DNA from 2 places in the Paenarthrobacter sp. AMU7 genome. Region 2 is predicted to be linked to the other one. Evidence: predicted binding sites of a transcription regulator. Region 2 holds the regulator's gene; the other holds the start of a gene.
The links. Region 2 encodes Rex, which represses fermentation and respiration genes when NADH is low (regulators of the CRP and FNR family bind a similar motif). Its sites were predicted from a motif close to CTTGTGAANNNNTTCACAAG; they were not measured.

Region 1 (5,277 bases), 2.0 Mb from region 2:
AGGACTTCCGATGACTCACAGCCCAGCCACACAGCAGTACAGAGAGAAGCAGGCTGGGGACCTGCGGCCCGGAGATTTTGTCTATCCGCCCGGCGACGGGCCAGCCGCTGAAATCGCCGGCATCGAGGTGCAGAACGACGATTACGGCGTTGCCGCGTTGCTGCTGGTGACCATGGTCGACGGCGGCACGGTGCGGATCGCTGCCGGGTCCAGTGTCCCTGTGGGGGACGCCGTCGATGCAGGCGTGGATGCGGAGAGCGACGCCGGGACGGCGGGCGCGGGCGCCCCCGAGTCCAATACGCCGGATTCCAGCATTCCGGACTCTGGTGCACCCGACTCCAGCACCCCTGCCTCCAGTACCTCCGCAGAAGGAGGCTCCGATGCCTCCCCCGAGCCGGCCGTCGTCGTTCCTCCCCGTCCGGAAATGCCACCCACGTACACCCGCCCTAGCGCCGAAGAGTTGGCCCTGATCCCCGAACCGAATGGCACCCCGGAGGCCGTGGTGAGCGCAGCCGCGGCCAACCATAAGGGCAAGAACGGCGTCCAGGTCCTGGCGGATCGCCTGACGAAGGGCATCAACACCAAATCAGGCAGCTGCCTCCGGGATCTCAGCAACCTGGCGTTCGACCTCTGCATTGTGCTGCGCGATCCGGACCATGCCCTGGCCGTAGCGGACCTGCTCAACGTGCTGCCCTTTGACGGCAACCTGGACCGCTGGGCATCCATTGAGCGGGCGCTGGCATTGTCCAGTTTCATCTGCCGCGAAGCCGGCCAAGCCGAACGTGCCGCGGTCTACGAGAAACTGTTGCGCGCGCCCGAGTCCCAGGAAGAGGACCCGTTCAAGGCCCGGATCAACGCCCGGGTCCGGCAGCGCTCGCTCAACGAACCCAACCTGTACGACAAAGAAATCTTCCGCGCGATCGACAACGGCAACCACGAGGCCGAACGCGATTGGCGGTTCCTCCGACTCGAAGCGCTCATGTTCCTGCGCGCCCACGGCGGCTCCAAGACCATCGGCGAAGACGAGTTGGCCCGGCGGATCAGCAACGAACTCGAAGCAGTGCGGGCATAAATTTCCGGACCCGCCGCTTCTGGGTATTTCAAGACCTGTTATGCGGGCGCGAACGGCGGTAGATTCGGGGCCATGACGAACAATCTGAGCGTTGTGATTAATGCCGACGCGCAGCAGGTTTGGACAATGCTGCGTGAACCGTCGCTGGTGGCTCAATGGCACGGCTGGGAAGCCGACGATCTCACCGACGAAATCAAACAGATCTATTTCAACACCGACGTTGTGGAGGGGCCCGATCACACGAGCCTGACCGTCAATGGCGGCGATGTCTTTGAGCTCCACCCTGTCTCCGGCGGAACGGAAGTGAGGGTCACCAGGGCGGCGCTCGACCATAATTCCGAGTGGGCTGAATGGGACGAGGACATCACCCAGGGCTGGCTCACCTTCCTGCATCAGCTGCGCTTCGCCTTGGAACGTCACCCGCATGGGCACCGCCGGACGCACTTTATTTCGCTTCCAGGCAAGGGCGGGCCGGCGATTGAAAAGCTGGGACTCGGGGATTTGCCGCCCGTTGGGGAGGAGTATTCGCTCACCCTGGCAACGGGCGAGAAGATCTCCGGCAAGGTCTGGTTCAAGAGCCGGCATCAAGTAGGCCTCACCGTCCACAGCTACGCGGAGCACGGAGACGGCCTGTTGATCGTCGCGGAACAGCTGCCGATTCCGGAGAAAAGGCCCGACGGCGGCTCCATGGTGATCGCCTCCACTTACGATCTGGGGGCCCACACCTTGGAGGACATCCGCTCGTCGTGGGACAACTGGAAGTCTGAGAAATACGGCTCGTAGGGCTTCCTCCGCGGGTTACTTCGGGTAAAGCTGGCACACTTGGTAGCGTGCCAGCTTCCGTTTCTGCTTCCGCGTCTGTGTCTTCCCCTACTCCCGGCCAGCCTGACTTGCCAGGGTTGTCCTCCCGGCAATCCGGGTTCTCCTTTTCGGTGGGCCAGCGCCTGACTGAAACGTGCTCGCCGTCGGACGCCCAAGTGAATGCCAACGGCGGAGCTTTCCTGGGCCGCACCGGAACCATCACCACACCGCACGGAACCATCCAGACGCCCGCGTTCATCGCCGTCGGGACCAAAGCCACCGTGAAAGCGGTGCTGCCCGAGTCCGTCGCCGACCTCGGTGCGCAGGCTGTGCTGGCCAACGCATACCACCTGTACCTGCAGCCGGGGCCAGAGATCCTCGACGCCGCCGGCGGGCTGGGCGCGTTCATGAACTGGTCCGGGCCGACCTTCACCGACTCCGGAGGATTCCAGGTGATGAGCCTGGGCTCTGGGTTCAAGAAGGTCATCGACATGAAGAACGTCGATTCGTCCGGACCCGACGACGCCGTGGCACCGGGCAAGGAACGGCTGGCGCACATTGACGACGACGGCGTCTGGTTCAAATCGCACCTCAACGGGGACAGGCACCGCTTCTCCCCCGAGATTTCCATGCAGGTCCAGCACCAGATCGGCGCGGACATCATGTTCGCCTTCGACGAGCTCACCACGCTGCAGAACTCGCGGGCCTACCAGGAGGAGTCCCTGGAGCGGACCCGGCTGTGGGCGCTGCGGTGCTTGGAGGAGCACGCTTCCTTGACTTCTTCCCGCATGGGCAAGCCCTATCAAGCCTTGTTCGGCGTGATCCAGGGTGCGCAGTATGAGGACCTTCGCCGCAAGGCGTGCCGGGACCTCGGTGCCATGCCCTTTGATGGGTACGGGATCGGCGGGGCGCTGGAGAAGGAAAACCTGGGCACGATTGTGCGCTGGTGCAACGAGGAATTGCCCGAGAACAAGCCGCGGCACCTTCTGGGCATCTCCGAGCCGGACGACATCTTCACTGCCATCGAGAACGGCGCCGACACCTTCGATTGCGTCTCCCCCACCCGCGTGGCCCGAAATTCGGCGTTCTACACACCGTTCGGCCGGTTCAACCTGTCCGGGGCCCGCTATAAAACCGATTTCGGGCCGTTGCAGGACGGCTGCGACTGCTACACGTGCGTGAACTACTCGCGCGCGTACATCCACCACCTGTTCAAGGCCAAGGAAATGCTCTCGGCAACGCTCATCTCCATCCACAACGAGCGCTTCGTGGTGAAGATGGTGGACGACGCCCGCTTGGCCATCGAATCCGGGGATTTCTTTGAGTTCAAGGCGGAGACCCTGGGCCGGTACTACTCGTAGGCGTCGAGATCGCCGGAAGCCTGCGTGGGCGTGCGGAAACTTCCGGCGAACTCACACGGTTCCGGCGAACTCGGCCCGAGCCTAGGCTGCCGTTACCCCGTAGCTTGGCTCGCGCTTCTTGATCCACCCGACAACCAGCACGGTGACGGGCACGAACAGGAACTCCACGGCCGTCTTGTAGACGAAGCCAACCAGGGCGTAGTTCAGGAACGAGCCAAAGTCCGTGATGCCGATGACCGATGCTGCGATGCTGCAGAAGATCAGGGTGTCCACGAATTCGCCCACCACGGACGAGCCCATCAGGCGTGCCCACAGGGACTTCTCGCCGGTGCGGGCCTTCATCTTCACCAGGATCCAGGCGTTGATGGTCTGTCCGGCAAGGAAGGCAAGGAGCGATCCAAGGACGATCAGCGGCACGGGTCCGAGGGCGCCTTCGAGGGCTGCTTGCTTGCCGATGCTGTACTCGTCATTGAAACCGGGCAGCACGATGATGATCCAGTAGCAGAGAGAGGCAAAGACCGAGAGGGCAAACGAGGTGATGATGGCCTTGCGCGCCACCTTGAAGCCGTACACCTCGCTCATCACATCACCCAGGATGTAGGCGATGGGGAACAGGAAGAACCCGCCGTCAGTCAGGATTGGCCCGAGCGCGACGCCCTTGGAAGCGCCGATGTTGGACAGGATCAGCACCACGGCCATGATGGCCAGCATGATGCCGAAATACGGGGAGCCTATTGAAGCAAAGCGTGGGGCGGGCTTGCTCAAGGTACTGGAGCCTGAGGGCGAGGGCATGGGTCATCCATTTCGTAGTGGTTCGCGCAGGCTCCTTCGTTCAGGGCGCCCCGCTGTATTAGCACTGTGGTTGCTGGGGCATGTGGCCCGGCACCGGTTCCATTCTCCCACTCCTTCACCCCAACGCTCACTCACATCCCTCGGGCTTGAACCCAACGCTCTCCCACATCCCACGGGCTTGAACCCAACGCTCACTCACGCCCCCTTTTGAACGTGTTCAGAAATATGCCATACTCAGTCTTGAACACGTTCAAAATACGTCCCAGGGAGCGGCACCATGGCAGCAAAGAGTGAGCAGACCCGCCAATTAGTGGCCGAGGTCGCGCTGAAAATGTTCCGCGAGGTTGGCTTTGAGAAGACCACCATGCGAGCCATTGCCCAGGAGGCCGGGGTCTCCGTCGGCAATGCCTACTACTATTTCGCATCCAAGGACGAGCTCGTCCAGGAGCTTTACGTTCAAGTGCAGGATGAACACGCCGTGGTCGCGGCGCAGGCCTTGGAAGGAGTCCAAGATCTCGCGGGCCGCCTGAAGGCAGTGCTGCACACCGGCGTCGACGTCATGGCGCCGTACCACCAGTTTGGTTCCGACTTCATCGCGACGGCGATCCGGCCGTCGTCGCCCGTCAATCCGTTCGGCGAGGCGTCCACCGCCGCACGGGAGGCTTCGCTCGCGATCTTCCGGTCCGCCGTCGAGGGCTCCTCCCCCGCCGTCGCAAAGAAGCTGCGCGGCGATCTTCCCGAGCTGCTGTGGCTGGCGTACATGGGAGTCGCACTGTTCTGGGTTTACGACACCTCCGAGAACCAGCGCCGCACACGCAAGCTGATCGACGGCGCCGCCCCGCTGGTGGCGCGCGGCTTGTCGCTGGCGAAGATTCCGGGCGTCAGCAAGATGTTCGATGACGTTCTGGGACTCGTGCGCAACGTCAAGGAAGATTCGTGATGCGGCGGACAGTAGTCATCGCCGGCGCTACTGGCTTCATAGGCAGCTACTTTCAGCGGCGGTTCCTTCAAGAGGGCTGGCAGGTCCGGACCGTTGGGAGGGACGCTTCGGCTGACGCGCAATGGCACGACGACGGCGCCATCACCAAAGTGCTGGACGGTGCCGAACTGCTGGTGAACCTCGCCGGACGATCCGTGAATTGCCGTTATGACGAGCGGCACCGCCGGCAGATTCTGGACTCCCGGGTTCTCACCACGCGTGCCTTGGGCCGGGCTGTTGCTGCCTGCGCCGAACCGCCCAGGACGTGGATC
Region 2 (5,277 bases):
GTCATCCTTTCCGAATTTCAGGACCGTCCAGCCTGCTGCTTCGAACGCCTTGTCGCGTCGCCGATCGCTAAATATCTGTTCGCGCCCAAGGTGATGGCCGCCGTCGTACTGTATTGCTACCCGCCGGCCACGGAAGCCCAAGTCCGCGGACGGCGAAAACGGATCGTTCGGGCGGAGTAGCACCTGCAACTCCGGTTCGGGGATACCGGCGTCCATCATTGCCAAGCGGAGCAGTGACTCGGGCGCGGAGTCGGAGCCAATACGCATGAGCTCCATTGCTTCTCGTGCCCTGACGACGCCCTGTAGATTGCGGTGCCTGCCCACCAGCCCGCGAAGTGCCTCCAGCGTGGTGAACGGTTTATCGCGTGCTTCGAAGTCCGGCCTGGGTCTGCGAATGAGCTCGTCACCCATGCAGACCAGGTCGGCGAGCGGAAGGCGTCTTGCAAGATCCAACCAGGTACGCGACCGAGTGCTGATCCGGATGCCCTGGACATTCTCGATCTCGTCGGCGGAGGCCACTACCGTGTGTCCGATTACGCCTTTGCGGCGGACGGACGGGAGATGCCTCGGCTTGCTGAGATGCAATTCATTGGAATCAGACAGCCACGGTGGAAGGCACACGCCATGTAGCCTCGCAGCCGTTACATGGGATATCCAGGCCCCTGGACTTGCGGCTGACAGTGACCTTGCAGCCGCCGATAGCTCAAAATCCCAATCCGATGGACGGTAAAGGCCCCGGCTGACCCCATCTATTCCTACACGATTCCAGAGGTGCGATTGCTTCAGGCCTGCGGCCTCGGCCTCGTCAATGGTGAATGGTGCGTTGGTCAGTCGGGGCGGAAGGGGCCTGGCGTTCTGCATATCTGGCATTCTCGCCCAGAAACGCTTGAGTCATCGTAAGTTATCCACAGGCTCGTTGAGGCCATCGTGGGATGTGAGAGAGGGTTCGGGTCAAGCCCGAGGGATGTGAGAGAGGGTTCGGGTCAAGCCCGAGGGATGTGAGAGAGGGTTCGGGTCAAGCCCGAGGGATGTGAGAGAGGGTCAGAGGCGGGGGCCGCGGAACCTTGAGAAACCCCGCCACAGGCCGTAGACCGCTCCGCCAACCGTGGCGGCCTTGAGCCCAAGCGTTGCTGCGCGGCGACCGGAACGGAAGTCGTACACCGGCCAGTTGTTCTCGCGGGCGTGCCGGCGCAACCTGGCGTCCGGGTTGATCACCACGGGATGACCCACCATGGTGAGCAAAGGTATGTCGTTGGCGGAATCGCTGTACGCCCAGCAATGATCCAGATCCAGGCCCTCACGATCGGCGACGAGCTGAACTGCGACTGCCTTCGCCGGTCCGTGCAGGATGTCGCCCACAAGTTTCCCTGTGTACATGCCACCTTCCACTTCACCCACGGTGCCAAGGGCGCCGGTGAGTCCGAGCCTGGTGGAAATGACCGTGGCCACCTCGATGGGTGTAGCCGTGACGAGCCAGACCTTTCGTCCAACCCTGAGATGCTGTTCCGCGAGGGCCTTGGTCCCCGGCCAGATCCGCGACTCGATCATTTCGTCGTAGACCTCTTCACCCAGGGCCTTGATGTCATCCACAGTGATGCCGGCAGCAAGGGTAAGCGCGGAGTCGCGGACCGAGTGGACGTCTTCCATGTTCTCGCCGCGCATGACGAATTTGAACTGCTTCCAGGCGAATCCGGCCGCTTGCGACAATGTGAAGGCCTTGCGTTCGTACATCTTGCGGGCCACATGGAAGAGGCTGGCGCCCTTCATCAAGGTGTTGTCGACGTCGAAGAAGGCGGCCTCGCCCGTGCGCTTCTGCACGTTGTCCTTCTGCACTATGGGCTTCTGCACCAAGGCATCTGCGACCACGGCGGCGTTCTTCTCCTCGGGCATGCCTTGAGTCTAGTCAATCGCCGCGGTCCGCGTTCGAGGGCGCACGGTGGCGTCACAGAAGGGCTCGGGATGTGAGAGAGGGTTGGCCGGTAGGGCTCGGGATGTGAGAGAGGGTTGGCCGGTAGGGCGTGGGATGTGAGAGAGGGTTGGCCGGTACCTTTGAGATATGGCTATTCCCGACGTCGTTCTCCTCACCAAAGCTGACTGCCACCTGTGCACCGCGGCGCGTGCCGCCGTCGAGCGTGTCACTAAAAGTCTTGGCGTGCAGTGGAAGGAGCAGCTGATCGACGACGACCCCCAACTGCAGGAGCGCTTCGCGGAAGAGATTCCCGTGGTGCTGGTGGACGGCGTCCAGCGCGATTTTTGGAAGATTGACGAGGAACGTCTCACCCGCACCCTGAAGAAGGTCCTGGAGGGCTGAGGGGTTACCCGTTGGTAATGGCTTTTGTTGAGTCCGCCCGGGGGTCATAGAGTGGAACAACAAAGCGACGCAATGGAGAATACCGTGACTGCGCTGGAACCGTCCCCGGAGGCTGCAACCGGGGACAACGAACCTGCCACAAAGCAGATCCCGCCCGCGGCCGTGGCCCGGATGACGCTCTATTTGCGCGCGCTCAACTCCCTGTTGGCTGAAGGCGTGGAGCGGGTTTCGTCCGAAGCATTGGCGGAAGCCTCAGGTGTCAGCTCGTCCACCCTGCGCAAGGATCTTTCCTATGTGGGCTCGTATGGGACGCGCGGTGTCGGCTATGAAGTCCAGTACTTGAGCCGCCACATTGCCGCCGCCCTGGGTCTGACCCATGACTGGAAAGTTGCCATTGTGGGCGCCGGTAACCTCGGCAAGGCCCTGGCCCGGTATGGCGGCTTTGAGTCCCGCGGTTTCGACGTTGTAGCCATCTTCGACGCCGACCCCATGGTGATCGGCAACGAAGTAGGGTGGCTTCGCGTCAGCGACTCCGCGGAGCTTGAGCGGGTCCTTGAACGGACCCACACCAACATGGTGGTGCTGGCCCTGCCCGCCACCGTAGCGCAGGCTGTATGCGACCGCGTGATTGCCGCCGGGATCCGGAGCATCCTCAGCTTCGCGCCGGTGCTGTTGCAGGTTCCTCCGCACGTGAACCTCCGCAAGGTGGACATGGCCACGGAACTCCAGATTTTGGCGTACCACGCACAACGGGCGCAGACACCGGGCCAGGCTGTTTAGCCTTCGCCGGGTCCGCGCCCGCGTTTGAAGCGTCTGGAACTCTGGGTGTTTAGCGGCCGTACGGGTTCTGGTACGGGTTGCCGAAGGGCTGCGCCTTGCGGAAGTACGGGGCCGACGCCGGCAGGTACAGCATGACGATCGCCGCGACTCCCAGCAGGATCACGATGAGCTGCAGGATGCCGTAGGTGGCACCGAACTGGAACAGGCCGGTGAGGCCCAGGACGGAGATGGCGGCGAAGACGGTGCCCAGGATCCGTGCCCAGTTCTTGCCCTTGCGGACGGGGAAAGCGACCAAGGCGTAGAGACCGAGGGCCAGAACAGCGCCTACGACGGCGCTGACGCCGATCACACCGCGCATGCCTTCCATGGACCCTTCGGGGAGGTCCGTACCCTGCTGGCTTGCCTGCTGGTTCATGGCGCTGATGAAGGCATCAGCACCAGTGGTGGCCAACAGAAGCGAGCTGATAGCGGAAAGAATGCCGGCGGCAACGATCATCCAGAAGGCGTAGTTAACCATGGGCGGCACAGCGGTGGGACCGGGCTGCTGGCTGGGCCAGTTGGTGTCCTGTCCGTACTGCGGAGCGCCGGGAGCCTGGCCGTACGGGGATGACTGCTGGCCGTACTGCGGCGCGGCGGGGCTCTGCTGGCCATACTGCGGAGCGGCGGGGCTTTGCTGGCCGTACTGCGGAGCGGCGGGGCTTTGCTGGCCGTACTGCGGAGCGGCGGGCTGGGTGCCCGGCTGCTCGGGCTGGTTGGCATCGCCCGGGTTTGACGGCGGGTAGGGAGGGTTGCTCATGGCATTCCTTTGCTTGTTCGACTGCTGGTGCGGCCGCCGGGATCAGCAAAATGACCCTGCCCCCAGCGTGGTTCTGCTTCCACCGTACCTCCCGGGTCTGACCCTGCAGGTGATCCCACGCAGGTATTTCCGGCTCACGGCAAAAATCATCATGTTGGCTTACGCCTTCATGATGAAAGCCGCGGCAATCCGACAGGATTTACCGCGGCCTTCAGCCTGTATTGGCGCCGATAAGGCACGACGACGGCAGTTGCGTCAGCGCTAAGCGTGGCCCTTGACTGCCTTGAACCAAAGTTGGGAATTCGGAAGCCACATCAGGACTACGGCTACGGCGCTGACGAGGAAGCCGAACCAGTTGCTGCCAAGGCCCGTGCTGGAGCCGCCGGCACTGGCCGCACTGAAAATGGTGAGGAGCAAGGAGATGCCGGCCACGATGGTGAGGGCGAGGCGGGCCCACTCTTTGCCTTCCTTCATCTTCATCGCAAGGACTACCTGTGCCGCTGCCACCGCCAGGGTGAGGATGAGGATGATCAGCAGGATGGCTGCAACGCCAGGGGCGAAAGCGAAGAGGGCAATGATCGCGAAGAATCCGATCAGCCCGAACAGCAGGCCAAGGAGTCCGGAGATCACCCAGATGAAGTATGAAACCTTCAGCTCGGTGGGGAGGCCCTGGGTCTTGAACATTCCCGAGAATCCGCCCTGGGGCATGACGTCGTTGAAGTTGCGGGGCCCGTCAGTGGGCATTTCGAAGTGGAAACCAGGCTGCCCCTGGGCTGGCTGTCCAGGGCCAGGCTGCGGTGGGCCGGGCTGCGGTGGGCCGGGCTGTGAATATTGTCCCGGTTGCGACGGCGGCTGGTAACCCTGGGGTGGCTGGTAGCCCTGCGGAGGCTGGTAACCCGCAGGAGGAACATTGCCGGGCTGCGGAGGCTGGGAGCCGGGCTGCTGTGGCTGTGGTGCTTCGTCTGGGGTACTCATGGCATCACTGTAGACCGCAGGTTGAAGGTTGCATAGGAACTTCGGAGCCAACTCGCAGGTAAATACAGGCTGTTTGCCGAACAATTGCGGGGTGACTTCAGGATATGCGAAACGGCGCCCCCACACAGCCGGGGACTGTGGGTGGCGCCGTTGGGGTGAATCCGCGTCTGGAGAGAGGGCCTATGCGGCGGCCGGTGCGATGAAAGCGAGTTCCAGGTTGATGACAACCTTGTCGCTGACCAACACGCCACCGGCTTCGAGAACGGCATTCCAGGTGAGGCCGAAGTCCTTGCGGCTGATGGTGGTTTCGCCGGAAACGCCGGCGCGGGTGTTGCCGAAGGGATCCACTGCGACACCGTTGAATTCTGTTTCGATGGATACTTCCTTGGTCACGCCCTTGATTGTGAGATCGCCC

Region 1: a site for Rex is predicted at 4,231-4,250, ahead of ABQM86_RS04325 (queuosine precursor transporter). Genes of this name have one in related genera too.

What each region holds. Positions count from the first base shown of each region.
Region 1 is NZ_CP165735.1:903,479-908,755, reverse strand. Features, by position in the region: gene ABQM86_RS04340 (DUF6707 family protein) at 11-1,072, shown strand; gene ABQM86_RS04335 (SRPBCC domain-containing protein) at 1,145-1,855, shown strand; gene tgt (tRNA guanosine(34) transglycosylase Tgt) at 1,963-3,234, shown strand; gene ABQM86_RS04325 (queuosine precursor transporter) at 3,316-4,026, opposite strand; gene ABQM86_RS04320 (TetR/AcrR family transcriptional regulator) at 4,304-4,966, shown strand; gene ABQM86_RS04315 (TIGR01777 family oxidoreductase) at 4,963-5,277, shown strand, end outside.
Region 2 is NZ_CP165735.1:3,654,259-3,659,535, reverse strand. Features, by position in the region: gene ABQM86_RS16805 (endonuclease domain-containing protein) at 1-519, opposite strand, end outside; gene ABQM86_RS16800 (HAD family hydrolase) at 1,042-1,890, opposite strand; gene ABQM86_RS16795 (glutaredoxin family protein) at 2,057-2,311, shown strand; gene ABQM86_RS16790 (redox-sensing transcriptional repressor Rex) at 2,384-3,091, shown strand; gene ABQM86_RS16785 (hypothetical protein) at 3,141-3,887, opposite strand; gene ABQM86_RS16780 (hypothetical protein) at 4,149-4,862, opposite strand; gene ABQM86_RS16775 (YceI family protein) at 5,043-5,277, opposite strand, start outside.